4 regions of the Paenibacillus glucanolyticus genome follow, and region 3 is predicted to be linked to each of the others. Evidence: predicted binding sites of a transcription regulator. Region 3 holds the regulator's gene; each other region holds the start of a gene.
The links. Region 3 encodes Rex, which represses fermentation and respiration genes when NADH is low (regulators of the CRP and FNR family bind a similar motif). Its sites were predicted from a motif close to TTGTGAAATATTTCACAA; they were not measured.
Positions count from the first base shown of each region.

Region 1: WDY75_RS01685 (formate/nitrite transporter family protein) is a predicted target of Rex. The motif match lies at 6,460-6,477, and genes of this name have one in related genera.
Region 2: qoxA (cytochrome aa3 quinol oxidase subunit II) is a predicted target of Rex. The motif match lies at 2,956-2,973, and genes of this name have one in related genera.
Region 4: WDY75_RS15145 (cytochrome ubiquinol oxidase subunit I) is a predicted target of Rex. The motif match lies at 3,163-3,180, and genes of this name have one in related genera.

Region 1 is NZ_CP147845.1:376,175-384,125, reverse strand. Features, by position in the region: gene WDY75_RS01705 (extracellular solute-binding protein) at 1-866, opposite strand, end outside; gene WDY75_RS01700 (carbohydrate ABC transporter permease) at 935-1,834, opposite strand; gene WDY75_RS01695 (ABC transporter permease) at 1,862-2,836, opposite strand; gene WDY75_RS01690 (molybdopterin-dependent oxidoreductase) at 3,084-5,171, opposite strand; gene WDY75_RS01685 (formate/nitrite transporter family protein) at 5,476-6,351, opposite strand; gene WDY75_RS01680 (amino acid permease) at 6,615-7,951, shown strand, end outside.
Region 2 is NZ_CP147845.1:3,940,829-3,948,779, reverse strand. Features, by position in the region: gene qoxB (cytochrome aa3 quinol oxidase subunit I) at 1-1,669, opposite strand, end outside; gene qoxA (cytochrome aa3 quinol oxidase subunit II) at 1,733-2,737, opposite strand; gene WDY75_RS18470 (hypothetical protein) at 3,432-3,695, shown strand; gene WDY75_RS18465 (hypothetical protein) at 3,915-4,142, shown strand; gene WDY75_RS18460 (PLP-dependent aminotransferase family protein) at 4,196-5,641, opposite strand; gene WDY75_RS18455 (LysE/ArgO family amino acid transporter) at 5,776-6,396, shown strand; gene WDY75_RS18450 (GNAT family N-acetyltransferase) at 6,504-7,355, shown strand; gene WDY75_RS18445 (sugar phosphate isomerase/epimerase family protein) at 7,435-7,951, shown strand, end outside.
Region 3 is NZ_CP147845.1:4,228,639-4,236,589, forward strand. Features, by position in the region: gene WDY75_RS19760 (amidohydrolase) at 1-1,222, opposite strand, end outside; gene WDY75_RS19765 (redox-sensing transcriptional repressor Rex) at 1,197-1,862, opposite strand; gene dinG (ATP-dependent DNA helicase DinG) at 1,926-4,811, opposite strand; gene WDY75_RS19775 (hypothetical protein) at 4,985-5,614, opposite strand; gene panD (aspartate 1-decarboxylase) at 5,724-6,107, opposite strand; gene panC (pantoate--beta-alanine ligase) at 6,100-6,990, opposite strand; gene panB (3-methyl-2-oxobutanoate hydroxymethyltransferase) at 6,987-7,868, opposite strand.
Region 4 is NZ_CP147845.1:3,178,651-3,186,601, forward strand. Features, by position in the region: gene WDY75_RS15125 (NAD(P)H-binding protein) at 61-480, shown strand; gene WDY75_RS15130 (MEKHLA domain-containing protein) at 744-1,208, shown strand; gene WDY75_RS15135 (hypothetical protein) at 1,401-1,622, shown strand; gene WDY75_RS15140 (stalk domain-containing protein) at 1,805-2,659, shown strand; gene WDY75_RS15145 (cytochrome ubiquinol oxidase subunit I) at 3,346-4,713, shown strand; gene WDY75_RS15150 (cytochrome d ubiquinol oxidase subunit II) at 4,710-5,723, shown strand; gene cydD (thiol reductant ABC exporter subunit CydD) at 5,792-7,630, shown strand; gene cydC (thiol reductant ABC exporter subunit CydC) at 7,623-7,951, shown strand, end outside.

The DNA.
Region 1 (7,951 bases), 2.8 Mb from region 3:
TAAAGTTTAGCGATATATTTCTGAGCCTCACGGAATACCGGATCCATGAGTAGCGACGTCAGCTTGCCATCCTTTGGAACCGCTAACAAATTAGCGTTAAGGTTGGTGTAGCTTGCTCCCTCTCCGAAAGCCGTATATAACACACCCAGTCCTTGTCGATCCTGTGCGCGATGCGGCTCGAACGGAACAATCTCGCTGCCATACTTTTCTTTAACCTTTACCAGGTAGTTATATAAATCATCTGTGGTTTCGAGTGGCGGCTTGCCCAGCTCTTCGTAAATTTTCTTGTTAATTACATAACCTGCGTTTCCGTAAGGATTGGATGAGTACCAGTTAGGAAACCTGTACAGCTTGCCGTCTTCAGCACGAAGCAGGTCCAGATCGCCCATCCACGTTTTCAGGTTGGGATACTTATCCAGATATTCATCATAGGCTACCAGCTTTCCTTCTTTACGAAGTCTCTCCATATCCTGATCCTCACGGTCTGCCCAGATCATGTCAGGCAAATCGTCTGATGCCATCATCGCGCTCAGCTTTTGCGTATGTGCTCCGGCAGCCGCTATCATATTGAGCTTAACTTGCTTTTCTTCGCTCAAATATTTGCCGATAGGCGTGCTTTCCCATTTAGGGAAGTCTGTGTTTCCATAGTGTGCATAAGCTGAGAATTCCAGCGGCTTCTCGCCAAGCACCCATTTACCTCCATCTCCCTCTGCTGGAGGGTCAGTCTCTTTATTCCCCTCATTGGTTGTTGCAGGCGGTGTCGCCGGCGGTGCGGCTTCTTTTTTACTCCCGCATCCGGCAAGAACAGTAACCATGACCAACAGAAGCGATACCATTACGAGCAATGGCTTTTTCGTCTTTCTCATATACCTAACCCCTCTCATTTCCAAGAATATATATGTTCAAAGCTGTTCGCCTTAAACCGTTCGGCCACCTACTCTTTCAACGAGCCTACCAGCACGCCTTTGACAAAATATTTCTGCACAAAAGGATAGACCAAAATGATCGGCAAGGTCACAACAATCATCATCGCCATCGTAAGCGACTTGGAAGTAATTTGCCTTGCTTGATCCAGAAGAGCAACCGAAGCGCTGTCGAGCACGGTGCTTGAACCGGATACAATATTGGCATTCAAGGTCTGTCTCAATATCGTCTGAATGGGAAGCAAAGTATCGCTAGTGATGTAGATGCTTGGCAGGAACCAGTCGTTCCAATGGCCAACGGCGGTCAACAAGGACAGCGTGGCGATAACCGGCCCGGACAATGGAAGAATAATCCGGAAGAATATACCCCAATTGCTGCAGCCATCAATATTGGCCGATTCTTCCAAGCCAACGGGAAGGCCCTTAAAGAAGGTTCGGAATATAATCATATTCCAGACGCTGATAAGCGATGGAATAATAAACACCAGAAAGCTGTCCATCATACCCAGTGAACGGATCAAGAGATAGGTTGGAATCAATCCTCCGCCAAAGTAAAGCGTGAATATAAAGAACACCATATAATAGCTCCGTCCGATCAGATAGGATCGAGTCATCCCGAAGGCAAGGAGCGCTGTCATGAAGATGGAGGTTGCGGTTCCGATTACGGTACGGCCTATGGATACGAGAAACCCGTTAAGCAGTCTTTCATCTTGCAGTATGATTTTGTAATTTTCGAGTGTGAATTCTCGTGGCCAGAAGGTGACCCCTCCCTTGGCGGTATCCACACCTACATTGAAAGAAACAGCCACCGCATTCCAGAACGGATAGAGTGCCGTGAAGGCGAGTAGACTGAGCAACGCGTATACCACAATGAGCATGACCTTGTCACCAAAGCTAATTCTTTTTAACATGCCGTACCTCCTGAGGGCTGCTGATTCTTACCATAAGCTGTTACCAGATCTTCGAGCCAGATAGTTCGCGATCGTTAGCAGTCCTACACTGATGATTGCCTTGAACAATCCGATAGCAACCGCATAAGAATAGCGATGTGACCCCAAGCCTACCCGATAGACATACGTATCAATCACATCAGATACCGGCCTTAGCACAGGATTGGATGCCAGGAGCAAGATGTCCTCAAAGCCTGCGTTGAGCAAGTTGCCGATGGCAAGAATCATAAAGATAATGACTACCGGCATAATCGAGGGAAGCGTAATCAAGTAGACCTGCTTCGCCTTGCTTGCCCCGTCGATATCTGCAGCCTCGTACAGAGCAGGATCAATGCTTGCAATCGCAGCCAGGAATACAATCGAGTTAAATCCGATATCCTTCCATACGTTAGCCGAAATGAGGATCGACCAGAAATATTCTTTCAACGAGAGAAAATTGATCGGTTCATCAATGGCCCCTATGCGCTCCAGCAAAATATTGATGCTTCCGTTTTCCGTGGATAGCAAGGCGGTGGCAAACCCCGCAACGATGACCCACGATAAGAAATAGGGCAGATACGTGATCGTTTGAATCACTCTTTTGAACAACATATGGCGAACTTCGTTCAGTAAAAGCGCCAGTATGATCGGTGCCGGAAATCCGATAACGAACTTCAACAGGCTGATGACAATCGTGTTGCGCAAAATCCTCTCAAACTCGGGGGCGGCAAAAAAGGCTTCGAAATGCTTAAAACCGACCCACGGGTTATCCCAAATCCTTGATCCGGTGAACAGGTTATAATCCATAAAACCGGTTATTACGCCATACATGGGCATATAGGCAAAAATGAAAACCAGAATGACCCCGGGTAACACCATGAGCTGAACATCCCATTGCTTCATCAAGCGTCTGAGGAAACTTTTACTGTGAACTTTGGGCTGCCGGGAAATGGGTGATTGCTGTTCTGCAGTAGCTTGCGGCATATTTATCCTCCCGTTACGAATTGATCTAAACGCATGCCGGGTCTCTGAATTTCTGCCATTCCGAAACCGCTTGCAATTGACTTAGTACCATTCTACCTATGGAAATTTATTCAAGCTATATAACAAAACCCCGATTTTTTATACTTCCACCGGAATGTGTTATCACTTTCAGCCCCCACTTTCTTATCTATAAAAAAAGACTGCCTTCAGGTCATATAGACCTTCAAGACAGTCTCGTATTCATCTTTTAGATACCCTTCTCTTTAGCCCTGACCTCGACTACCGTCGAGAAAAAGGTGGCCCCTTCGCCCATGTCGGACAGCCTGTCCGGCGTAAGGGCGTTAGCACGCTGCTTCCGGCCTTCGCCTTCCCACCACAAGCCTTGACTGACCACGGTGCCCGGCAGCATTTTATCCGTTACCTTCGCCCGGACCTCATAGGTTCCGCGGTCATTATATACCGTAACCATATCTCCATCCTGTAACCCGCGCTCCGCTGCATCCTCCGGATGGATCTGCAGTGCGGGCTCCTTCTCCAGCTTCTGATGTTTCTCCACATTCGCAAAGGTTGAATTCAGGAAATTGTGATTCGGCGGGGAGATGAACATCAGCGGATATTGATGCCCGCGGCCTCGCCTCACGCCATCATATCCTTCCTTCAATGGCACGTAAGTCGGAAGAGGCGGAAGACCGGCTGCTTCCAGCTGTGCCGAATACAGCTCAATCCGGCCGGAAGGCGTCGGCAGACGGTCCAGATACGTCTCCAGCGGGGTCATGTCGAGCTTCACGTGGCGGTGCGCTTTCAGCTTGTCCAAGGTAACGCCGTTCAGATAAGGGTTGTCCGGATAGTCGAGCGCCCTTGCAATCATCTCTTCTTCTGTCTCATAGAAAGCAGGCTCATTGAAACCCATGGCCCGTCCCAGCAACGAAAACAGCTCCACATTGCTCTTGCTCTCCCCAAGCGCCGGAATGACCGGCTCCTGAAGCTGGATGTACTGATGCCAATAGGAACTGAACAGATCCGTATTCTCAAATGAAGAGGTTGCCGGAAGCACGATATCTGCATATTTCGCTGTGTCCGTCATAAACAGGTCATGTACAACGGTAAACAGATCTTCCCGTGCAAAACCTTCGCGCACCCGCTCCGTATCTGGAGCGACAACGAGCGGATTGCTGCAATAAACGAACACGGACTTAATCGGATGCTCGGTCATCGCAAGCGCCTCGCCAATCCGGTTCATGTTGATGGTTCGGGCCTCGGGATTCGGTCTCAGATCCGGGCGCTCCAGTGCATCGCTGTCCATACTGTTATAGCCGCCATTCGACTTGGAGGCACCTCCGCCCCGCTTGAGCCATTGTCCGGTCAAGGCAGGAAGCGCCGCTATGCTGCGTACCGTCAATCCGCCATTATCGTGATGCTGAAGTCCGTTTCCGATGTGGATATAAGACACCTGGGCTCGGCCATACAACTCAGCCAGCTTCTCGATATCCTCAGCCGAAACGCCGGTAATGGAAGACACATACGCCGGCGTGTATGTTCTCACATGCTCGCGCAGCTCCTCATAACCCAGGGTATAGTGCTGGAGGAACTCCTCATTCACCATGCCATCACGAAACATAATGTGCATGATACCGACGGCCAGGGCCGCATCCGTGCCCGGAAACAGCGGAATGAACCAATCCGCCCATTGCCCGGTCTGATTTTTATGAACATCAATGACAATGACCTTTGCACCGGACTTGCGCGCTTTCTCTGCGAGCACCACCTGGTGCATATTGGTGCTGACGATGTTGCCGCCCCAGACGATAATGACGTCAGCCAGCACCGTGACCTCAGGCACGGTGCCTCCGTTAAAGCCCATGACGGACTTCCAGCCTTCACTGCCTGCCGAATTGCAGATGGACTGCTTCAGCCGACTGGCACCCAGCCTGTTGAAGAATCTCCGATCCATGCCGTCCACGCTCAATATGCCCATGTTGCCGTAGAAGCTGTAAGGCAGAATGCTCTCGGAGCCGTGTTCCTCGATCAGTCCCTTGTAGCGCGCCGTAATCTCCTGAACCGCTTCATCCCAGCTGATTCGTTCGAAAGCTCCCTCTCCCTTGGCGCCTACCCTCCGCATCGGATAGAGCACACGCTCCGGATGGTATACCCGGTGTGCCATATTGCGGACTTTATTGCAGATGGCTCCTTGCGTAACCGGATGGTCGGGATCTCCGGTAACCTTGACGATTTTCCCGTTCTCTTTATGCAGCAGCAGGCCGCATGTATCGGGACAATCCAACGGACATACCCCTGGAAATATGCCATTTTCCTGCTGAATCATGTCTTGAGTCATTTCGTCCATTTCCCCCTTCTGCTCGGCTGCATCCTATCCCTTATCTTAAAAGAACATCAGGGTTCCAGTAAAGTCATACATTTTTTTCTAAATAGGGTGATTCACGCTTCTCCCTGCCGGGTATATTCCTATCAAGAGCAAAGAAGAGGAACCCAGACCCTTTCTCTTCCTTGCCAAATCATGGACCACTCCCAAAAAATTCGCCATGCCGTGTCTCCTCCCCCGAGACCGGCATGGCGAATTTGCTTTTTATGGTAGACGTTCCCTTGGTGCCCGCGATTTTCTGCAATCGATACTGGATTTATTATGATACCTGCTGTGCTGAATGAACCTCAGGAGGACTTCCAGCAGCAGGAGTCGTTGTCACGGCTGCGGCGTCATGGTGAATGCCGGATACCTCCTCCGCCCTATTGCTATTCTTCAAGTAAACAGACCCGTAAGCAGCGGCCACAAACAGCGAGCCGCCCACAAAATTGCCAAGCCATACCGGAACGAAGTTCATAAAATACTGACCCCAGCTGTAATAACCTTCGAATATCGCTGCCGGGATCAGGAACATATTTGCCACCACGTGCTGAAAGCCGATGGCTACAAAAGCCATGGTCGGAAACCAGATCCCCAGAATTTTGCCGCTCATCTGATCCGATCCGTAGGAGAGCCATACGGCAAGCGCAACAAGCCAGTTGCACCCGATGCCGGACAAGAACGCCTGCAGGAAGCTGTCGTCCAGCTTATGACCTGCCATATCAACCAGCTTCTCCAAATATACGCCGCTGCCTGTCAGCCCGGTCACATGGCCAAAGAAATAGGCAACAAACAATGCCCCCGCCAAGTTGCTTACCGTGACAAGCGCTAAATTCCGGATCAGTTCCTTGGTGGAAATCCGCTGCTTGAATCTGGCCAAGGACACCGCCATCATGTTGCCCGTCAGCAGTTCTCCGCCTGCAAGCAATACCAGAATAAGCCCGACCGGGAATACTGCCGCACCTATAAAACCGGCAATCCCTCCCCAGGCCGGAGATGCTCCGGCGATAACGCGGATATCCAGCAGAAAGCCGAGCGCAATGAATGCCCCTGCCAAAAAGCCGAGTATCATAACATTTAAGGTGGAATTGCGTGCTTTTTTTACACCGGTCTCCACGGTAATTTCTGCGATGCGATCAGGTTTGTAGTAGGCCATGGTCTCTTCCTCATTTCTCCTGCATTCGTTCTATTGCGTATGTCCGATGCAGCTCTTGGTTTCCTATTTATCGTTTACCTTCATTGTAACGCAGCTTCATCACCTTGAACGTGAATTATGTCACGTTTGTGTCCATCAGGGGAGGACAGCCTTCAGATGAGACATTCCCCCTTTCAAAGAAATTCGTTTTTCTTTATAATGTCGAATGGATGGGTCACACATCGGGGAAATCTATCTAAATAAACATCTAGGAGACTCCATTTATGAGCTTGAAACACAATCTGCTTCGCAAGAAGCCGATCCCTAATATGCAAGGTGGGGAAGTACGATCCGCATTAAAAAAGCAACTCAGTGCCATGGACCTTATCATCCTCGGCGTGGGTTCTATCGTGGGAACAGGAATTTTTGTATTAACCGGCGTCACCGCCGCAACCCATGCCGGACCGGGATTAATCGTTTCGTTCCTGCTGGCGGGGCTGGTGTGCGCCTTCTGTGCACTCTGCTACGCAGAATTCGCCTCCACCGTACCGGTGGCGGGCAGTGCATATACGTACAGCTATTCAACCTTTGGCGAAGGTTTTGCCTGGCTGATGGGCTGGGACCTGCTTCTGGAATACGGCTTCGCCAGCGCTTTGGTATCCAGCAGCTGGTCCGGTTACGTCCAGAGCATCCTCGCGGGCTTCGGGATACATCTGCCAACCGCGATAACCAATGCCTTTAATCCGGCCAACGGTACCTATGTGGATGTGCCCGCTGTATTTATCGCGCTTCTGATCACGTGGATTGTATCGCGCGGAGCCAAGGAATCGACAAGGCTTAACACCTTCATGGTTTATCTGAAAGTTGCCGTCATTCTGCTGTTTATCGGCGTGGGGATATTCTATGTAGAACCGGATAACTGGACGCCGTTCCTGCCATTTGGCATGGAAGGTGTCATGACGGGAGCGGCCATTGCCTTCCTCGCCTACGTGGGTTTTGATGTCATTGCAACGGCAGCCGAAGAAGTCAAGCATCCACAGAAAAGCCTCCCGATCGGCATTCTGGGTTCCCTGCTGATTGTGTCCGTGTTATATATTGCGGTTACCGCGGTGCTGACAGGACTCGTACCATATAACCTGCTCAATGTGAAAGACCCGGTTGCCTTTGCGCTGCTCTACATCGAGCAGGACTGGATGTCCTATTTCATCTCGCTGGGGGCCATAGCTGGACTCACCACCGTGCTGATGGGTGTCATGTTCGGACAGTCCCGACTGCTGTATGCACTCGGCCGGGACGGACTCCTGCCGAAACGGATGAGCTCGGTCAATCCGAAAACGAAGTCGCCGGAATTCAGCACCTGGGTGTCCGGTATCAGCATCGCCCTGCTGTCCGGCTTTGTCCCCCTTGGCAACCTGGCGGATTTGGCCAGCATCGGCACGCTTTTCGCCTTCATTACCGTCTCGCTCGGCATCATTGTGCTGCGCAAAACACATCCGGATCTAAAACGCACCTTCCGCGTGCCGTTTGTGCCTTGGCTGCCTTTGATTGCTGTTGCCAGCTGTCTCTATCTGCTGACCACGCTGCAGTGGATTACCTGGATCGGGTTCATTGTATGGATCGG
Region 2 (7,951 bases), 290 kb from region 3:
AGGCATCACGGCCTTTTACTTGTGGTGTGACAGCAAAGTTATATACAGGAACCGGGCTTGGCGTTGACCATTCCAGAGCGCGTGCATCCCATGGATCGCCTGTTTTGTCGCGCGGCTCGTAACGTGTACTCCAGTAGATGTTATATACGAGAATAACAAATCCGATTGCCAGACCGACCGCACCTACCATCGACAGCATATTCAGCGGGCCAAAGCCGGTTTCAGCTGAGTACGTGTACGTCCGGCGAGTCATACCCATCAGTCCCAGGAAGAACATCGGGAAGAAGGTAACGTTAAACGAAATGGCAATGAACCAGAAGGCAATTTTGCCAAGTTTCTCATTCAGACGGAAGCCGAACACTTTAGGGAACCAGTAATGGAAACCGGCAATGACGGCAAATACGGCACCTGGAATGAGCACATAGTGGAAGTGGGCAACCAGGAACATCGTATTATGATACTGATAGTCGGCACTGGCCATCGCCAGCATAACGCCGGTAACACCGCCGATCGTAAAGATCGGAATAAATGCCAGTGAATAGAGCATCGGTGTCGTAAAGCTTATTCGGCCTTTCCTCAGCGTAAAGAGCCAGTTGAATATTTTGACCCCGGTCGGCACGGCAATCGCCATCGTTGTGATCGAGAAGAAGCCGTTGACCATAGCGCCTTGACCCATCGTATAGAAATGGTGGGCCCAGACCAGGAAGGACAGAGCTGAGATGATAACCATACTGAAGACCATGGAACCGTAACCGTACAGGTTTTTCTTGGAGAAGGTCGATATAATCTCACTGAATATCCCGAATGCAGGCAGAATAACGATATATACCTCAGGGTGACCCCATACCCAGAACAGGTTGGCCCAGAGCATATCCATACCGCCGTTGGACATCGTGAAGAATTGTGAACCAAACACGCGGTCGAACATCATAAGCAATAGCGCAATCGTAAGTACCGGGAAAGCAAAGATAATGATGACACAAGTGATCAGCACAGACCATGTGAACATTGGCATGCGCATGAGTGTCATACCTGGTGCACGCATCTTCAGGATCGTTACGATAAAGTTAACGCCTGTAAGGAGCGTACCAATCCCTGATATCTGCAGCGCCAGAGAGTAATAGTTGTTGCCAACCGTCGGACTGAACTCGATACTGGCCAGCGGGAAATAGGCGGACCAGCCGGCATCCGGCGAGCCTCCAATGACAAAGGAGATGTTGAACAGCATCGCACCGGCGAAGAATAGCCAGAAGCTGATTGCGTTCAGTTTAGGGAATGCTACGTCACGGGCACCGATCTGGAGCGGAATGATAACATTCATCAGACCGAAGATAAACGGCATGGCCATAAAGAGAATCATAATGACCCCGTGAGTTGTAAATACTTCGTTATAGTGCTGACCCGTCAGAAATTTCATCTCCGGTGCAGCGGTCTGCGCACGCATCATCAAGGCGTCAACGCCGCCGCGGAACAGCATGATCAAGGCACAGATGATATACATAACGCCAATTTTTTTGTGATCCACGGTGGTCAGCCATTCCCGCCACATATATCCCCACTTCTTGTAATAGGTCAAGCCGAAGAGGATTGCAAGCGAGACGAGAACAATACTCACCATGGCGCCGTAAATTAACGGATCACCGGTAACGAAAAATTCGTCCCATTTCATAAGAGCCTAGCTCCTTTCTGGATGTATGAAGTAGATCGGGTGAACAACGTTTCACTCACCGATTTAATGTCCATCATGTTGATGATTTGGGCTTTCTTCAGCCGGGAAGTTCGGCAGCGGCTCGTTCGGATCCACGTTCGTTTCGCTGTCAAATTCCGTTTCCTCCGTTGTAGCAGGATCCGGGTGGACGTCTTTATGGTCCTGATGCTCCTCATTGCCATTGACATCACCGCCATGGTGATGATCTTCGGAAGGCGGCGGGCTGAATTCAAGGTGCGTGTTGGAGAAGCTCATTCGACCGACATGCGCGGTTTCCAGCAGCTTCTTAAACTCATCTTCCTTCAGCTCAGGAGCAGTTTCCTTGACATCTTGAACCCACTTGTCATACTCGGTCGAAGACATTGCAAGCGCCTCGAACTCCATGTGTGCGAAGCCTTCGCCGTTGAAGTTCGCGTTACGGCCCATCATGGAGCCCGGTTCGTCCGCTACCATGTTAAGCTTCGTAATCATGTCGCTCATCGCATATTTCTGGCCATGAAGCTGAGGGATCCAGAAGCTTGAGATTGTACCGAATGAGTACAGACGGAATTCAATCGGGCGATGTGTTGGAATGTTAACGTAATTCACCGTTTCGATTCCTTCTTCCGGATAGCTGAAGTGCCATTTCCAGTTCGAAGAGGAAGCGTAGATGACTAGCGGCTCTTGGTTTTCATAGCCTTCCGGCACATTCTCTACGGCCACCGTCGTTTTGACGGTCACAACCGAGAGGACGGCAACAATCAGGATCGGAATGGCGGTCCATAATATTTCCAGCCATTTATTGCCCTCTTCATGTGGCGGTTCGTAACCTTCGTTGGATTTCTTCGCTCGATATTTGGTGAGCATGAAGATATAAAGCGCATAAACTACGGCCAATATTCCGACCATCATGAGAATGGAGAATATGATTGTATCGGATAGGGTTCTGGCAGCCGGTCCTTTCGGATCCAATACCGTGAGTGAGCTGCATCCCGATAAGAGCAAGGTGAAGCTTAATAACAATGCAAATAACGGCCCTCTTTTGTTCATGATGTACCCCTTTCCTTGAAACGGCTTCGTTCAAATGTTTCTAACACATCTATAGTAGAAAGTTCTGATTGGCTTTGCAAAACACATAAATTTGTATAATTTACATATAAATCCACATTCGTGTCAATGTGTGTAATTTTATGTGTTCAATTTGTTACAAAAGGATTGGTGTGTGAGGCAAATCATTGTAGTGGTGCGGTTTAATCGCAGTTCATACTTTGTTCAAATATTCACGAGTGTTACCAGTTTCGTCACAATTCCGGGCTGGTTTTTGCCTTTAATAGCCAATCTGGAGACAGCATAAATCCTAGTATTTATAAGGGTTTAGAGGTGTATGTATGTTTTTTCACAATGATAAAAGGAGCGATTTTTCATTTCCAGGATACCTATTTAACCAAGAGGCATGTATGTTCCTGTGCTATGATATAACTAAAAATTGGAACCGTTTTTTTGCTGGAAGCCTTCAACTCGTTGGCCGAAAGTGAGGGGATGATGTGCGATCGTTCTGGATATGGCTCTTATTTCTAATATCAAGCTGGGTATGTGCCTTCCTGCTTGAGGTTCAACATGTTAATTCTGACCCGTTGCCTTGGAGATTGGGGAGCATCTCTATTTTCTTCACAGCTTATTTTATAGCGCTGTTATGCCGGGCAAGGCCTGCAATGCTATTTGTCACACTGCTCGTTGCCTCGCTGTGGCCGATCGCACAGATGCTTTTAATCCCTATATTCTCCTGGTTTTCTCCATTATTGCGGGAAAAGCGGCCTATCGGCTTCCGGCCATTCAGGCCTGCGTCATTGGTATCGTTCTGGTTGTCGGCGCCATCATGCCGGATTTGTTAGGCTACCCCGGCTTTCCATCGCCGTTCCTGGTTCGATATTCGGTTATTCTCGCAATTGGGCTTGCTTTATTCCGTACCGTCTGGGCCCGTTATGAAGAGTCTTCGGTTCGGATATGAAACGCTGCTCAGCGAATATCGTAATATGAAACGCCGGATGAATCGAATTCGAAGTGGATTGAATTATTAAATCAAAGCGATTCGTTTGAATTCAGAATGCAGGACGAAAAAGCCGCAAGGACGAAGGTACGCGAGGGGCGAGCTGATCTCGCCGTCCCCTTTACGCCTGCTTGGTTGTAGAGCTCTTTGATAGGCATTTTGCAAATGATGGTGGTATTTATGATATTCCGTTATGGCTTCGGGTTCGATTTAGGTGACGGCTACAGCTTGCTGTTGATGGTCGTTGTGATTTATACGCTGACGATCGTAGCCTTATCTATGCTCATGGTTGGTATCCTGCAATCCCCGGAGCAGTTTAATACACTGTTTCCGTCAATCATTCCGATCATGCCCCTGATCAGCGGGGTCTATATGCCGTCAGGCACAATCACGAATCCGTTCAGGTGAATACAGGGCCTTCTCCCATGGTTGATGACCATGGAAGGGGCCTTTTCTTATGGTTATGTATGGAGACGGATAAGCTCGGCCAGTTTGATGAGTCCGCTCTCCAGTTGATTGCAGGAGGCATAGGCATAGGAAAGACGAAGATGCTGCTGGTCGCTGCGGTTATAGATATTACCGGGGTTCAACAGGATGCCCTCCTTCAGGGCTTGTTCAAATAAAGGACGTATGGAGATAGGTTTGGTGACGTGAAGCCAGATGTAGAACCCGCCTTGCGGTATGTTCCACTGGGCAATATCGTGGAAATATTGCTTGAGAATATCGAGCGTAAAATCTCTGCGACTCCTGAGCTCCGCTCGGATCTGCATGAGATGCAACTCATACATCCCGCTCGACAACCACTCGACGACTGCGTGCTGGGAAAGTGCGCTGGATCCGTAGTCGGTTTGCATTTTGATATCGGACAGCCGGTCGATTACCGGCTCAGGACCCACAATCCAGCCGATGCGAAGGCCGGGGCCAAGCGTCTTGGACATACTTCCCATGTAGAGCACAAGCCCTTGCTGGTCCAGCGCTTTCAGAGACGGCGGAGAGGGAGCATCAAACCACAAATCCCCGTACACATCATCCTCTATGATGGGCAGCCTTTCCCTTGCACATATTTGAAGCAGCTCCGTTCGCCGCCTGGAAGACATCAGCGTTCCGGTCGGATTATGAAAGGTAGGAATCGTGTAGAGCAGGGCAGCATTGTGTTGGCGCTTAAGTCTCCCGATCGATTCCGTTCTAATGCCGTGCTGATCCATAGGAATCCCATGCAGAAACATGCCTGCAGACTGAAACACATGAATCGAGTTCAGATAAGAGGGGTTCTCTACAAAGATGGCGGAGCCCTGGTACAGCAAGCCTAATGAGATGAGCTGCAATCCCTGCAGTCCACCGGAGATGATCAGAATGGATGACGGGGTGGCATGAATTCCTTTCTTTTTCAGATAGTCACTAATGATTTCTCTTAAGTAGAGGCTCCCCTTCGGCTCAGAATATCCCAAAGAGAGTTTGCTGGCCATGCTGCCGCTGAAGATCTCCCGCATCTGGCCAGTGGGAAGCAGCTCCGGCGAGAGCTCTCCTGTACCGAGCCGGATTATATCCGGATCGGTTTCCGAACGGTTGATCTGCTGGATCATATGGATGTTTGGCTGGTAGGAGCCGGATTTCACATACTGATTCCAATCTGGCGGAGGCGTGGCGGCTATTAAACTCCAGGTATTGTTGGCGATGACCGTCCCTTGTCCAACCTTGGATTGAATCAAGCCGTCCGCGGCAAGCTCGCCCAATGCATAAACGATGGTGCTTCGGTTTACCCCAAATTTGGCAGCAAGGTCTCTCTGCGTCGGAATCCGGGTCCCGACAGGCCATTCCCCGTTCATAATTCTGTTCTTCATGTAATTGTAGATCTGCTGATGCAGCGGTATGTCGGAGGACTTGTTTAATTTCCATTCTTCTGTCATAGGAAACTCGCTTTCGCCACGTATTTTGTTCATTATAATTCATTGGTTGGGTTTCGTGCCAACCAATTGGTTGGAGACGCTGCTGGGATCGACCCTTACAATGGTGAAAATATCCGCAGGAGGTTAGGTTTCATATGATAGGCGTTATCCTTCATGGGTTCATCCTGGCACTAGGTCTTATTCTTCCATTAGGTGTGCAAAATGTGTTCGTATTTAATCAGGGAGCGGTTCAGCCTCGCTTCGCTAAGGCGCTGCCCGTTATCATCACGGCGGCTCTGTGCGACACGCTGCTTATTTCCTTAGCCATTTTGGGCGTATCCGTGATCGTTCTGGAATATGACTGGATCCGAATGGTGTTGTTTACCTTCGGGATCGGATTCCTGGTTTACATGGGATTCGTAACATGGAAGACAAAACCTTCGGAGCAGCAACAGGAAGCTGCTCGTTCGTTTACGACGAAAAAGCAAATTGTTTTTGCCATATCCGTATCACTGCTGAATCCGCATGCCGTGCTGGACACGATGGGGGTTATAGGCACAAGCTCGCTGCAATATTCAGGTACGGACAAGGCCATATTTGCCATTGCATGCATTATTGTATCCTGGCTGTGGTTCCTGGGCCTTGGTATTGCTGGCAGGTCGGCGGGGAGACTGGATTCGTCGGGTAAGCTGTTACCCGTGATGAACAAGATTTCGGCATTGATTATGTGGGGAACAGCGGTTTATCTGGGGGTTGGTTTGATGGGCGGGCTGTGATTTTTTCTCTAAAGACGTTTATTCCTTTGTCCTTGGATCTCGTAACCTTTATAATGAGCCTAATTCTAGTCATGATCTATCAAAAAAAGGAATAAGGACGGTGGGTTATGGAATACAGGTTGGTAAAGGCTGACCCTAAGGCGTTCTCGAAATATTTTGCTACCTATTACAAAAATATCTGGTTTAGACCGAGCTGGGCGGAGTTTGCCAAGATTCTATCGGATTCGGACGATGGCTACTGGGTACTTTCAGGCGATGACAAAGCCGCGGGAGTTTATTTGAACAACGAATCTATCGGACTAGTATTCGGAATACCGCCGTATTCCATTACCTCTGAACTGATCAGAGAGGTCAAGAACCATGCCCTTCAATCTTGGAGTTTGGAGGAGCATGATCTTCATGCATACAATGTCCTTGATGAACAGGAGTTTGCTTTTCGGGAAGCGGATTTTGTACAGGTTGAATCCAGGCAGTGCATGATCCGGCCGACCGAACAGCTTGAAGCATCCTTCGATGTTAACTATATTGCGAGAGTACCTGCAAGAAAAGATATCTCTGAACTGGTTGAAGTGTTTAGGAAAGCTTATGCCAATGGTCCGGACGAACGGGAAGTCGAAGTCTATATGAATGATACAGTCCATTATTTTGATCAAATAGATCTCAAGCTGCTGCAGGCATCCTCTCTAATATATGATCGAGCATCTGAAGAAATGGCAGGTGTATGTTTGATTTCCTTATGGGAAGGGTTGCCCCTTGTCTACAGCATTGCAGTAACAGCTGAGCATCGAGGCAAAGGTTTGGCAGGCGCGATGCTGGAGAGGGCATTAACCGTTCTGGAGCCGCAGCACCCCCTGCTGCGCCTCTTTGTCACTTCGGGAAATCGAGCTGAGCAATTGTATAAGAATAAAGGCTTCCTCTCAGGAGGGGAATATCACCATTTGAAATACACCCTCAAGTAAGAATTCATATATGGTATGGTTTGGAAGTACGGTAAACTAGGGGTAGCTTGAGTCCAACTTTGATGAAGGAGGTATGGCGATGAAGATTTCGATTGGCGGTTATTCTTTTTTCAATACGTTCCTAGAGGGAAAGATGGATGTGTTCGGTTATCTGGAGACGGTGAAGTACCGGTATCGTATGGATGCGGTTGATCTGTGGAATGGTTTTTTTATTGATCGGAGCGACCCTGTATACAAACTTGCTGATGAGAGCTACATTCGTAAAATTAGAGAAGCGCTCGATGAGAAAGAGATGAGGGTGGTTAATTTTGCTGTAGATGGAGCACATCTATGGGATCCCGACCCGGACATCCGTCAGAAACTGTATGAAAATGCGCTTGTTCATCTGGATGCAGCTGAAATCTTAGGGGCTGAAACGGTGCGGATCGACACAGGCGGCAGTTATCAGGAATCGGAACCGATGTCGGACGAACAATTCGAATATACCGTCAAGCGCTATCAAGAATATGCGGATCGTGCTGCGGAACGGGGGTATCTCATCGGTCCTGAAAATCATATGGGCGCGTCCCTCTTGCCGCGAGAAATGAAACGGATTG
Region 3 (7,951 bases):
TTTTCACTACCTGCTTGCCGTCAACCCATACATGCTCTACATCCTTTGCACTGGCTGAATAGATCGCATGGGACACATAATCGGTTCGAGGAAGGAAGTGCGCCTGATCTGTATTCAACGCGATCATATCCGCCTTCATGCCGACGGCAAGTGTGCCTATATCTTCAATGAAAGCCGATTTGGCTCCATTCTCCGTACCCATCCGCAGTGCTTCGGCTGCTGGAATGGCCGTAGGATCACCGCTTACCCCTTTATGGATCAATGCAGCCAGACGCATCTCTTCAAACATATCCAGATTGTTATTGCTCGCTGGTCCGTCGGTACCCAGGGACACGGTAACGCCGGCTTTCAGGAGTGCAGGCACGCGCGCTATACCACTGGCAAGCTTCAGATTACTGCCTGGATTATGAGAGACCGCGACTTGATATTTAGCCAAAATCTCGATCTCTTCATCAGTCAAATGGACGGCGTGCGCCAGAAGTGTAGGACGAGAGAACATGCCCAGCTTCTCCAGATGCGCAACGGGACGGAGTCCGTAGTCATTCACATTCTGGGCCACTTCCGTGTCCGTTTCCGACATATGTGTATGCAGCGGCAGATTCAAATCATGGGATGCTTGGACGAATTTTTCAATTAGATCCGGTGGACACGTATACGGTGCATGCGGCGAGAGCATCGTTGTGATTCTGCCATCGGCTTTGCCGTGCCAGTCCTTCGCAAATGCAACCGCCTCATCCAGTTTTTGCTGCTGAACCTCAGGCGGACATAATCCGATAACGCCACGGGTCAGGACACCGCGCATTCCTGAATCCTCTACCACTTTAGCAACCTGGTCCATGTGATCATACATATCCACAAAAGTTGTGGTTCCGCCCTTGATCATCTCCAGCACGGAAAGAGAGGCTCCCCAGTAAACATCATCGGCCGTGAATTTGGCTTCCATCGGCCACATTTTTTCCTGCAGCCATACTTGCAGCGCCAAATCGTCTCCATAACCGCGGAGCAGTGACATGGCAGCATGTCCATGGGTATTTACCAAACCAGGCAGGAACAACAGATGTGTGCCGTCGATAATCTCGGTTCCTTCCTCTACCGGCGGCTGTTCCTCACCAAGATAGGTAATGCGGTCATTCTCAACAACCATGTATCCACGAAGAACGGATCTTCCATCCTCAAGCACAGCAAAAGTACCGTTCTTAACCATCCACTTCGTTGTCGTCATGTGAAGCTTCCTCCTTACCGTTGTCCAAATAATAAGCCAAGCTCTGCAAATCGGTTGTAAAATCGGCCGTATGAATACGGATATGAGGTGGAGCTTTCAGGATGGTTGGCGCAAAATTCAGAATCGCTTCGATGCCTGCTGCAATAAGCTGATTAGCTACGTTTTGCGCCTCAAAATCCGGAACGGTAATAATCCCGATACGAATGCCGTATTCATGTACGGTTTTCTCAAGCTCTTCCATCGGCTGAACCGTCAAGTTGTTGATTTTCATACCAACTTTGGGGGAATATGAATCGAAAATAGCCACAATCTTCATATTATCCTTCAGGAATGCATTGTAATTGGATAATGCATGTCCAAGATTACCGGCTCCAACCAATGCTACATTAATCTTCTGGTCCAGCTTCAGAATCTGGCGAATCTTCTCAATCAAATAGGAAACATCATATCCGATCCCTTTCCGTCCAAAATCACCGAAATACGCCAGGTCCTTACGAATTTGAGCAGGATTCAGATCCAGTTTCTGCCCCAGCTCCTGGGATGAAACAGTTGAGACCTCCCGCTTCTGAAGCTCATTCAAATAGCGCAAATATACAGGTAATCTGCGGACCACGGCTTCCGAAATTTTTTCCGATTTCATGCATGCTCCCCCTAGTAAAGGTTAATAACTACATCTCTTGCATTTTCATTCTTCGTTTAGCTATCATTCATCGGATTGGTTATCTGCCCCAACCTCGACCTCTTCCTGAAGCCATTCCGAGATGCGTGGAACAATTCCCTCTGTCGGCATATGCTCCATCTTAGGTCCTGGCAAGGAATATAAGAAATATTTCCCGTAATAGGATTCAATCACCCGGGTATCGTATACAATCACGATCCCTTTATCCTGTGCCGTCCGGACCAGGCGGCCAAACCCTTGCTTGAACCGAATAACCGCTTGCGGAACGGAAAGCTTCATGAAGGGGTTCTTTTTCTGCTGCTGCAGCAGTTCACTCTTGGCTTCCACCAGCGGATGATTCGGCGGCTGGAAAGGCAGCCGTACAATAGCAAGACAGGTCAACGCCTCGCCCGGAATGTCGACCCCTTCCCAGAAGGAGCTGGTGCCAAGGAGCACCGATGCGCTGCTCTCCTGGAAGCGTCGAATCAACTTGGTTCGACTGGTCCCGTCCATTCCTTGCCCCAGCACCGCAATGTCGCTTAATGCCAATGCTTCCTTCAGTGGCTCATGCACCTGACGCAGCATCCGGTAAGAGGTGAACAGAACGAGCATCCTTCCATGGGTAGCGATCGCCGTTTCGGCCAGTGACTGCACAAGTGTGTTCACAAAGAGGGCATCCCCGACCGATCCCTTCACGCTCGGAAAATCACGCGGAACGACAAGCAGCGCTTGTTCTCTGTAATTAAACGGAGACGGCAGCTGAACCGTGTTCAGATTACCGGCGTCAGCCGCTTCCTGAAGACCCAGATTCTCGATCATGAACTGGAACGATTTATCCACCGACAAGGTAGCCGATGTCAGAATGACGCTTTGTTTTTTATCAAAAAACAATTCCTTTAAATGAGTGCTTACATCAACAGGCACTGCATAGAGCTGCAGCGATTTACTGCGGAAATTGCCATTAGCCTCCATCCAGTATACCGTACCCTCATCATTAAGAGCCATGAAGGAGCGCAAGTCCTCACGGTGAGCGGCCAGGTCTTTAAACAGTCCGGACAGATCCGTAAGCAAGCTGTCTGCACTGTAATCATCCAGATCTTCCTTCATTTCAGCAATCAGCTTGTCACCCTTGCGCACAACGTCACCCAGGGTCACATGAATCTGATGCTCCAGCTCCGCCAGCGATTGCCAATCCTTCGGTTTCTTGAGAGGCGATAACCGAAGTGAGAATTGGCCCGCGTCTCCTGGAGATGCATCCCCGCGTTCCGGCAGCAGTGCAAACAGCTGATCGCTAAGACGATCCCAATTTTCTTTGGCCGTGATGAGATCTGGATACATACGGTCAATGACAGAAGACCATTCTACGGCCTTCTCATGCGGTGAAGCCTGAAGCAGCTGGCGAAGCGCGGGAAGCTGTCCGCTGCGGCTGTCCTTGTACATCCGGGTCAACGTATGCACAACCGTAAAATATTTCATTTGCAAGCCAAGGTGCTTGCCCGCAACGTCCTCAAGATGATGTGCTTCGTCAATGACGAGGCGTTCATAACTCGGCAGCAGCTGATGATTGGCTTTAACGTCAGTGAACAGCTTCGAATGGTTCGTAATGACCACGTCGGCAACGCTCGCTTCATGTTTGGCCCTGTGGTAGTAGCATTTGCGGAACCATGGGCAGGCACGTCCAAGACAGGAATCCGAATCGCTGGAGATCGTCTCCCAGAAATCTCCGCCACGGCCGCCGAGGTTCAGCTCTTCATCGTCGCCGTTTTCTGTCTGTGTCAGCCAGACCAGCATCTGTGCTGCAATGATCACATCTTCCTTCGGCGAATGAAAATCTCTTCTATTTATTTTATGTTCAAATTTTCTCAAACACAAATAATGTCCTCTCCCCTTAAAAATAGCTGCTTTAAAGGGAAAAGGAACAACCTGAGTGAGCAGCGGTATATCCCGGTCACGCAGCTGTTCTTGAAGATTGATTGTATGCGTGCTGACCATGACCTTCTGTTCCTGCTTCACACTTTGATAGATCGAAGGCAGCAAATAGCCGAGGGACTTCCCTGTTCCCGTGCCTGCTTCAATCAACAGATGTTTATTATCATCCAGTGCCTGCATCACTTCTTGGAACATCATATCCTGAGCGTCTCTGCTCTCGTAATGAGGCAGCGTTTCCTTCAGACGGTCCCGGACATCGCTCATGTACTGTTCGAAGCTCACATCAGCCAGTGGGTTCGGCTCCGATTCGTCCCTTGCGGGTGCAATATCGTTCCAATCATCAACAGCCAGCGCAAACTGGCGATAATACGTATGGGTATCTCCGCCCTGTACAGCTTGGAATTCCCGTTCCGCCCGGATTCCGTCAAAGAACCAGGCCAAATCGCTATCCTCATCAGCAAAAAGATCACTTAACCGTTGAATGGTCAAGAGCGGAAGCTCATCGATCTCCTCCAGACATTTCAGCAGCGCATAGGCCGTTGCAAGTGCATCGCTGTCCGCTTGATGCGGACGGTCATGCTCCAGGCCGAAATGGGAAGACACCATTCCAAGCTGATATGAAGAAAGCGAAGGGAAGCATATTTTCAAGAAGTGCATCGTATCTAGAATCCGACCGCTGAACGGTAAATAGCCACAGCGATCGAGTGCATTTTGCAAAAAATTAAAATCAAAAGCTACGTTATGCCCAACCAATACCACATCGTCGAGCATGGGCACAAGTTCCATCATCATTTCCTCTAGGGATGGAGCGTCCGCTACATCGCTGTCAGAAATACCGGTCAAACCGGTGATAAACGGAGGGATTGGAATCCCGGGATTGACATAAGTGCCGTACACGCGGGATATACTTCGATCCTCTTCGATGATGGCCAGTCCGACCTGAATAATCTCATCTGCAGACTGGTTGCCCGTGGTTTCAAAATCCAATACGGCAAATTTCATTCGACTAAATCCCTTTCCTCCAGACTAATTAACAGCATACCAGAAGTTGCGGGTTTTGAACATTCCGGGTAAAAAATCCCCTCACCCTCCCCTTCCTGCTTCACACGGCAAAAAGCGATGCCAAAGTCTCTTTAGAATGAGCTCTGGCATCGCTTCTTGTTAGGCTTTTTCTTCTACAGCAAAGAGATCAGTTGGCTGCCGTACTGAAGTTCACCGCGGTTCTTCTTGCAGACCTCCAGATTAATAATGGGATCGGGCAGAGTCGGATCGCTGTGAATTGCCAGTGCGAAATTTTCTTCGGCCTTCCCTTGTTGTCCATTCAATACCTCGATGCATCCAAGTGCATTGTAGATCATCGCCCGGAGCTTCTTGTTATCTGCCAGCGGCAGAATGGACATCAATACATCAGATGCCTGAGCTGTCTGCCCCATATAAAGATGGGACATCGCAATGTACAGCTTGATCAGAAGGCTCTCCGGAAATACCACAGCGGCAGCCCCAAACTGCTGTATTGCCGGCTGGAACATCAACAACTTGTAATAACCTTGGCCACGGATAAAAGCATCAAGCTGCAATTCAGGCGCTTCGGTCGGCGGAAAAACCGGGGGTGATACGGCATTTTCGCGGAAAATGGCCATCTTCTCTTCAAATTGGAGCCACTCCTCGATAATTGCTTCACTCATGCTTTTGAGCATGTTCCAGTTTTGTACCAGCGCCTGTTTTTGGGGACCTTGTGCAGAAGGGTAATGCTTCACAATTTCATCTAACATGTTGTTCATTTCAGCGAATACATGTTGAAACATAGCTGCATCCCACCCTTAGCGGAAAAATGAGATCAGTGCATCGACCTGAACTCATTTTCTGTAGAAGTCGGTCTTTTCATCCCTTTGGGCTTCCGTCACATTTTGGCTCTTAGAGAACCGCCGCGTGGACTTCGCGATACTCCGTCGTAACCGGCTTATTCATTTCGTCGACAATCACAACCGTAGGCGTATGATGGTCGTATTCCTCTTTGGACATCATGGCATAAGAAATGATAATTACATTGTCTCCAGGTTGAACAAGCCTTGCTGCGGCGCCGTTCAGGCATATAACCCCGCTACCGCGTTCGCCTTTGATAACGTACGTTTCCAAACGGGCGCCATTGTTATTGTTCACGATTTGAACTTTTTCATTCTCCAGCAAGTCTGCAGCCTCCATTAAATTTTCATCAATGGTAATGCTGCCCACATAATTCAGATTGGCTTCCGTCACCGTAGCCCGGTGGATTTTGGATTTCATCATCGTTCTAAACATGGGATCCCCCTACTTTTGGTTGGATTAGCGCATTGTCAATGAGACGAGTTCTGCCGAAGCGCACAGCCAGCGCCATAATTACCGGGCTGTCTCCATCAACCATACGATAAGAATCTTCCACTGGAACAAGTTCCGGGAATGTGAGTAATTCTGCATATTCAATATCGGCCAGTGGGGAACGGGATATATATTCTCGAAGATGTGCACGGATCTCTCCTGCCGTTGCCGCCTGCCCTTGCTGGATTGCCTCCTGAGCCGTCCGCAGTGAACCTGACAGCACAAGAGCCTGTTCCCGCTCTTCCGGCTTCAAATACACGTTCCGCGAGCTCAGGGCCAGACCGTCGGCTTCACGGATGATGGGACAGGGCACGATGGTGACATCCATGTTCAAATCCCGTACCATTTGTTCAATGACAGCCACCTGCTGCGCGTCCTTCATCCCGAAAAAGGCGTAATCCGGTTTTATGATATTGAACAGTTTACTGACAACGGTGGTTACGCCGTCAAAATGCCCGGGGCGGGATGCTCCGCACAATAAAGACGTTATTTCCGCTACGGAAATCTTGGTTTTTGTTGGCTGCGGATACATTTCCTGTACAGCTGGAATGAACACCACGTCTACGCCTTCCGATTCCGCCAATGCCACATCACGCGCTTCATCTCGCGGGTAGGTTTCGAAATCTTCACCGGGACCGAACTGTATCGGATTGACGAAGATGCTGATGACCACCGTTCCTGACATTTCACGTGCTTTACGCATCAGACTGGCGTGTCCTTCATGCAAATAGCCCATCGTCGGCACAAGACCTACCGGTCCGTAACCGGATTGCTGGCGATCCTGAATTTCGGATCTCAATTCCGCAATTGTGCGAATCACTTTCATGAAGTCGTGCCCACCTTTTCCTTGGTACCGCCATATAATGTCGTTTCTACCACTGCTTTAGTCTCTGTTTTGAACACATGCTCTTCGGCCGGGAATGAGCGGTCCTTCACTTCCCTAACATACTGTGAAATGCCATCGCGGATGATGGTTCCGACATCAGCGTAGGTTTTAACGAAGCGTTTGTCCCGATAAGGGGACGCATATTTCAATATATCATGGTATACCAGTACTTGACCGTCACAATAACGACCGGCACCAATGCCAATGGTTGGTATGCTCAGCGCTTTGGAAATTTCAGCTGCTGTTTCTTCCGTCACCAGCTCCAATACAACTGCAAATGCACCTGCGGCTTCAAGTGCCTTCGCGTCATTCATGAGCCGCTCGGCATCACGAGCATCCTTGCCTTGTATGCGATAGCCGCCAATCTGATTCACGGATTGAGGCGTCAGCCCGATGTGCCCAAGTACCGGAACACCGGATTGTACAATACGTTTGACGGTATCGGCGATTTCTTCGCCACCCTCCATTTTCACGGCATGCGCATGGCCTTCCTGCATCAACCTCCGAACGCCTCGCAAGCTTTCATCAATGCCCCCATGGTAGGTCATAAACGGCATGTCGGCTACGATAAAGGTCTCTTCCGCCCCCCGAGCAACCGCGCGAGTATGGTATACCATATCATCCAGCGTTACAGGAATCGTTGAATTGTAGCCCAGCACTACGTTGCCAAGCGAATCGCCTACCAATATCATATCGATATCTGCTTCCTCCGCCAGCTTGGCAGAAGGATAATCGTACGCGGTCAGCATCGTAATCGGTACGCCCTTCTTCTTCATGTTTTTCATTTTTACAATGTTTAGTGCTTGTTTGCCTGCCATTGTGACACAGCCTCCCTGTGTAATTTAGTTAAACACAATAAAAAAAACCTTTTAGCACGACCGCTAAAAAGTCCGAAAGGCAA
Region 4 (7,951 bases), 1.0 Mb from region 3:
GGGAAAGGAGTATTAATGTGACCTCTATATTAATTCTTGGAGCCGGAGGGCAAATCGCAGATGTCCGGCGACGATCTGGAGGACCAAGCGAAAGCCATCGTAGGTGCAATGGAATCGACGGGCGTGAAACGCTTGAATTTTATCAGCTCGCTCGGTATTTATGATGAAGTCCCGGGAGATTTCGGCAAGTGGAATAACCGCACAATCGGTGAATATTTGGGACCATATCGCAAATCAGTCGATGTTATCGAGGCCTCGAATCTCGACTACACCGTACTCAGACCTGCATGGCTGACCGATTATGACGAGATTGAATATGAGGTTACGGAGAAGGGAGAGCCGTTCAAAGGCACGGAAGTATCGCGCAAGAGTGTCGCGGCCCTGGTTGTCAAATTAATTGAATCTCCGGATCTCCATGTTCGCGGAAATTTAGGGGTCAACAAGCCGAATACCGATGGTGAAAAGTCAGCCTTCTATTAAGCAGTTCCCGCTTAGTTTATAAAGAAGATCATAGTAAAATGAGGGTGTCTCAAAAGATATTAGATCTTGCGAGATGCCCTTTTTGCTGTCTGAAGACGTCCATGATATCGAATCGTTCCACCTGTACGGTTACCCTGACCCCAAGAGTCAGGAATGGTTCTGAGCAAGATAGCGCTACTTTTTAAACGCAAAGAAACCAATCTTTGGTAAAATAGAGATGTGATTCACCTTTTACGATAGCAGCAGCAGGGAGGACGGGGAAAATGAATAACAACAGCTTTCATACATCCAACAAGCACGCCAGTGTGATCCTGAACAGCTACCTGAGATGGACAGGAAAGTCGCTTCTTGATGATTCAGTTGAATCAGGTGCAGAATCAGAAGTACTGTTCCGGGCTCCGCTCGTCGTACTGTCCCATGGAACAGAGCCGGACCCGATTTTGAACTATGGTAATCAGAGGGCGCTTGAATTGTGGGAAGTAAACAGGGAGACCTTCACCCAAACGCCCTCGAGGCTAACGGCAGAACCGATGGAGCGCGAGGAACGCGCGGTCTTCCTGAAAGCTGTCAGTGAAAATGGATATGTCGATAATTATACAGGTATTCGCATTTCCAGCACCGGCAGAAGATTCTATATCATGCAGGCGACGGTATGGAATCTTACAGACGATAACGATGTATTTCATGGACAAGCTGCTGCTTTTCGTCAATTTCGTTACATAGAATGAAAGAAGCATATGACGTTATGGCCACAATAGCTGTGACTTGAAGAAGGAGGAATAAGCTTTTCCTTCATTGACTATAGAATTTTAATGTTAGTTAGTGATGATGTTCTGAGAATTAAGGGGATACCAGGGTTACCGCATCAATTTTCAATATGTTTGTCGTCCATAAATAATATTCAGAAATGAGGAACCGTTATGGAGGAGCAAGATGGTCGTGTATCAAATGATACCACCGTGGAATCTATCAAAAGTTTAACAGATAAAGATGCGAAGACTTTCTTGAACCTTATATACGCAGTTTTGAAAGATAACACGAGTCCTAAAGAACAATTGATTTCAAATGTATTGTCCATTTATGAGAAGCAAATACCGAGAGTGGTTAAAGCAAGACAGAATCGTAATGATGGATCAAGCTGATAGATATAAAAGCCGTATAAGTTACACCTAAAGAAGAGGCTGGACTCTCTCACAAGGCGTTCAAAACCGGTAGTCGTGAGACGCACGATCTACGGAACGGATTTTACTGTCGCAGCAACTTTTCTAAGATCTATGTGTTACTATTGTAGTATTGAACTTTACATTAAGTGGGTGATCATTACTTGAAGATTAAGAAATGGAAAAATGCAATTGCCGTTATACTTATGATATCCGTACTTTTACCGCTGGGAGCACAAAAATCGGATGCGGCTTCGAAGTACGTTGAACTGGAGTTGCAATGGGAAGACGGCCGAATCTCTCATATTGAGACGCTGCTTAAGGACGGGGTTACTTACGCAAGTTTTTTCTCACTCGGCAGTGCGGCAGGTCTGCTGTGGAAGATGGAAGGTGACGATGTGGCCGTTCTGACAAGGGATCAGAAACGCATTGTTGTACACATGGGCAGCAAAATTGCTGAAGTTGATGGTCGAAAAGTGGATATGGGCAGAGAGCCTGTGTGGTATATCAGTCACCTTTATGTGCCGATTCAATTTCTCGCATCTGCTCTGGATGGGGAAGTGGCTAATCGTGACACAAAGACGGGGAAGGTAACCGTGACTGGACTCCACAATTATACGGATACTTTCTATGGCAGCATGATGGGATACAGCTATGTGATTCGTGCAGCAAGAGGGGATCTTGAGATTACTAATGCTGTTACGGGACAAAAGAATTCGATTCCGCTAGGCATCAAGGACATTAATGTGAATACTCACGATCTCAGCTTACAATTCAAGCGGACTCCCGAAAATTTACTTATTGTAATCATTGAGTATTCTAATCGAAAGACTGGAGAATATGATCTGTATGCATTAGTATTTAAGAATAAAGGGCTAATTCGCAAATCTGTTGCTCACGGGTTAATGGAGCAGCATGAATGGTTGAAGTCGGACGGCACCATTCAACTCATTGATGATCACAATATACGTATGATTGACGATGGAAGCGGCAATGTACTTGAAGTGATTGCTCGGTAACGTTGGACAACAAGAACATAAAGACTCTAAAAGTCGCTTAATATGCGACTTTTTTTGAGGCTCCATAAAAAGAAGAGGGCTATGGGAACAAGGTGTTCAAGTCCCAAATCCATAAAAAAATTTGGCGCTTTAGCCTTTCTACTCTTTTTATTTTTGTACCTAATGGGTAATAAGATGATGTTGGCTCTGATGGGAGGGATACGCGCATTACCACGTATGAGGGAGATGAATCAATAGCTCCTTCGAGTGCATTCTGTATTTTTCACCAAGTTGTCAGAAAGAGTTGACCCTTTCTTGAACGTTTAGGGACGAAGACGTGTCAGTGATTGATTTGCTAGGAGACAAAGATATAATAATTTTAACTATTAGGTTTCATCTAGTCATATAAATGCATGTAGTACCAGGTTTATACAGGCTCGCAAGATCTCGCTTCAGTCGGGCAAACGGCAGTCAAACGAAGCAACCAACGTATTGCCCAACACAGTGCTGTCATTTACGTTACTTTGTGAAAAAATTCTCTTTTTATATAACAGAGATCGAGGAACGATTCATAAAACGCAGCTTGCAGCGATGTCGCTAAAGCCTATCCAAACCTGATATTGAATGCAGCCCAACGGGTGGCAGGCCTAATCCAAAGTTTAATTTATCACAATAATGGAACAGAGTTTAAAAGGAGGCAGTATAAAATGGCAATTGATACGGTAATGTGGAGCAGGCTGGTGACAGGTATGACACTCGCATTCCACGTTATTTTTGCGACACTTGGAGTCGGTATACCCTTAATGATCGCTATTGCAGAGTTCATCGGGATTCGCAAGAAAGATCCCCATTATACACTGATGGCGAAGAGGTGGGCACGAGGTTTTGTCATTTCTGTCGCGGTTGGTGTCGTGACCGGCACCGTGATCTCCCTGCAGTTGGCTCTGGTGTGGCCGAACTTTATGAAGCTGGCTGGGAATGTCATTGCACTGCCATTATTCATGGAAGTGTTTGCGTTCTTTTTTGAGGCCATCTTCCTGGGCATTTATTTGTATACGTGGGATCGATTCAAAAATCCGTATATCCACTGGCTGCTGACCATTCCGATTGTGTTGGGCGCAGGCATGTCGGCTGTCTTCATTACAACGGTGAACGGATTCATGAACCAGCCTGGAGGCTTTGTGATGGAAGCAGGCCAATTCACGGCGGTTGACCCGGTGCAAGCGATGCTGAATACGGCAACGTTCTCCAAGGTGTTCCATGTATTAAGCTCGGCCTATTTGACAGGGGCAGCCCTGTTAGCCGGTATCGCAGCCTTTGCGATGCTGAGAAAAGGGGTATCCGCCTACCACAAAAAAGCCTTGAACCTCATGATGGCCGTTGTTTTACTGTTCGGGGTGCTGAACACGTTAGCCGGGGATGTGTCCGCCAAGTTTTTGGCTGAGCATCAGCCGGAGAAGCTTGCTGCGGCAGAGTGGCATTTTGAGACGGAAAGCGGCGCGGATTTGATTCTAATGGGATGGCTGAATGCAGAGCATGAAATTCTAGGGGCTCTTCACCTGCCGAAACTGCTCAGCTTCCTGGCCTTTGGAGACTTTAATGCAGAGGTAACGGGGCTGGAGGAATTTCCCCAGGACGAATGGCCGCCGCTTCTCGTTCATTACCTGTTTGATTTGATGGCCGGAATCGGATTTGCTCTGCTCGCTATTGCGGTGCTATATTTCCTGTTTGTGTTCTGGAAAAAACGCAATGAGCTTAACAAGTGGATGCTTCGCATTATCGCACTGGGCGCACCGCTTGCTTTCCTGGCTGTTGAGCTGGGCTGGTTCTATGCGGAAATTGGGCGACAGCCGTGGATTATCCGCGGGATTATGCGGGTGGAGGAAGCTGCTACGTCTTCACCGAATATAAGAATTTTATTCTTCGTTTTCTTGCTCCTGTACATCGTACTGGGCATCATGTGTGTAATCGTGTTAAGACGCTTGTTCAACAATAATCCGGCGGAAGTCGAGATGGAGAAATGGCTGAAGGAAAAGCCTGATCCATCTACGGAGAAGGGTGGTCCTGCATCATGAGTTACGAATTGATTGGCATCTCGGTGCTGTGGCTGTTCTTGTACGGCTATCTAATTATAGCCTCTATTGATTTCGGGGCGGGCTTCTTCGCTTTCTATGCACGCTTGACGAAGCAGGATCATCTGATTAATCGTTTGATCTCCCGTTATTTATCACCCGTTTGGGAGATCACGAATGTATTTTTTGTCTTTTTCTACATTGGTATCGTCGGATTTTTTCCGGACACGGCCTTTTATTATGGCTCCGCGCTGCTTGTTCCGGCCAGCATAGCCGTAATACTGCTTGCGATTCGCGGTTCGTTTTATGCTTTTGAAAATTACGGCTCCAAGAAAAACATTGTGTATCTGTTCCTATACGGAGCAACAGGTTTGCTTATTCCCGCTTCATTATCAGTGGCGCTAACGTTGTCTGAAGGCGGCTTTATCGTGAAGCAGGGGGAGACGGTTTCTCTGGATTACTGGGAGCTGTTTACCAATCCGTTATCGTGGAGCATTGTGGGACTCGCAATAGTGTCCGTGTTGTTCATTAGCGGCACATTTTTGACATTTTACGCTTCTCGGGCAGAGGATCATTCTGCGCTGAAGCTGATGCGGAATTATGCCCTGTTCTGGAGCACACCGACCATTATTCTCGCACTGACAGCATTTATTTATTTGGGTCAGCACAATGAGCGTCATTTTCAAAATATGATGGATTTATGGTGGCTGCTCGCGCTTTCCGTTGCTTTCTTCATGATTACGATGTGGCTGTTATACAACGGACGACGTTACGGTTTAGCTTTTATATGCGTCATGCTGCAATTTTTCTGTGCCTTTTTCGCTTACGGGATTGGGCAATACCCTTATATTCTTGATCCGTACATCACGATTCAGAGCAGCGCAACTTCACCGGCCATGGGCTTCGCACTGGTTGTTGTGTTTGTCGGTGGACTGCTCCTGTTGATCCCATCCCTTATTCTGGTGTTCCGACTATTCCTGTTTGATGCGGATTATGTAAAAGGGAAAAAATAAAGAGAATTGATCCATTACGGCTTGTAACAGGTTTCTATACAGGCCTATATATAAAGGAGGAGAGCTCTGTGAAGAGGAGATCCAGTCTGATTTCTCAGCAAATGTCTTCACAACGGAAAAGTATGACCCTCCTCGCGGTCATTTCGCTCGCGCTTGGTGTTGCTATTGTGAGTCAGGCTGGACTGCTTGCTGAAGCAGTCCAACGGGTTTTTGTAGAGAGTGCTTCCTTTTCATCGGTTGCCGTGCTGCTCGGCCTGCTTCTGGCTGTTATGGTTATACGCACATTGTTGTCGTATGGAAACGGTAAAGTTGGCTTGCGTATGGCTGCCACTGCGAAGACGAATATGCGAGCAGCTGTGCTGCAAAACTTGACCCATGCCTCCATGCCTTCAACCCTTCTTGGACAGACGGGAGGGAAGGTCAGTATTGCTCTGGATGCTGTGGATGAGGCTGACAGTTATTTCAGTCAGTACATGCCGCGTATGATGGAAGCTGCCATGATCCCGCTACTGATTCTGGTCGTTACATTTACCCAACATGCCAACACAGGTTTCATTATGCTGTTTACGGCTCCGTTTATCCCGTTGTTCATGATTCTGGTGGGGCTGAAAACGAAGAATAAATCCGAAGAAAAATATGCGCAGCTGGCCGAGTTTTCAGGTACGTTTCTGGATTCTCTGCAAGGGCTGGTGACGTTGAAACTATTTGGACGGGCCCGCCATCAGCAGCAGGAGATTGAACGCAGCAGTCTGGGCTACCGTGATGCCACGATGGGCATTTTGAAGATTGCGTTTACGAATACCTTCATGCTGGAATCGATCGTGATGCTAAGTATCGGTATTGTCGCGCTCGAACTGGCTATCCAGCTGCTCGTTTTCAAATCGATGACGTTCCATACTGCATTTCTCGTTCTGCTGCTCGTTCCCGAGTTTTACAGTCTGTTAAAGAACACGGGAACGGCCTTTCACAGCGGACGAACCAGTATGGGAGCGGTTCGCAAGGTGGAGCAGATGCTGGAGGAAACGGCAGGGGAGAGCTGGAACGCGAATGGCAATGAAGGAGAAGGTACATCCGAAGGAATCGACAAGATCGATAGTATGGACAGGGGCGTCAGCAAGATCAGCCCATCAGAGAGTGCTCATTTCGACCCAATTCACATGCCGCCATCGTTGGAACTGGACCATCTCCGGTTTCGATATGCTCCCGATTCTTTCGAGCTGGAGACTGGACGGATCACGCTGGGTCCGGGAGAACACATTGCCATTGTTGGCAAGAGTGGTTCCGGCAAAACGACTTTGCTCCATCTCATTGCAGGTTTGCTGAAACCAGCCTCGGGAACCGTACTGGTGAATGGAAGCCCACTCTCACAATACGATGAGAGCGCATGGTTCGAGTATGTTAGCTACATTACACAGCATCCGTATATTTTTGCAGGCACATTGGCTGAAAATATTGCAATTGGGGCTGGTGGAAACATCACCAGGGCTGAAATTGAGCGAGCGGCAGAGGAAGCCGGACTTGCCGCGCTTACCGCCCAATTGGAGCATGGATTTGATACCTTTGTGGGTGAAGGAGGCAGGGGGCTGTCCGGCGGGGAGAAGCAGCGGCTTGCTCTGGCACGCGCTTTTTTGAAGCGGCCTGCCATCATATTGTTTGATGAACCTACAGTTGGGCTCGATTTGCACACCGAGCGGGTACTGCAGCGCTCCATTGCCAAGCTGGCCAAGTCGGCTACGATGATAACGGTGGCTCACCGATTATATACAATCCAACAAGCCGACAAAATTTTGTATATGGACCGTGGAGTGCTGGTGGACGCCGGACGGCATGATGAGCTTCTGGAGCGTCTGCCCCAGTATGCCGAGATGGTTGATGTAGAGCGGAAAAGGGGGGATGACCATGAATGAGCTGGCTGTTCTGTCCAAAGCGATGATGCAGGAGCGCAAGGATATTGTCCTATCGATTTTGGGTGGTTTTATCGCTGGCATAGCCGGTGTGGCACTCTTTTCCGCGAGCGGTTATTTGATTTCGCAAACGGTATTTGCGCCACCGCTCTATACATTGATTGTGCTTACCTCGCTGGTCAAAATGCTGGGTCTGCTTCGGGCGGCAAGCCGTTATGGAGAACGCTTGTATTCTCACCGGGCGACGTTCTCCATGCTCAGCCGTTTGCGCACATCCTTTTTTGCCAAGTTAATTCCTTTAACGCCCGGTATACTGAACAAAAA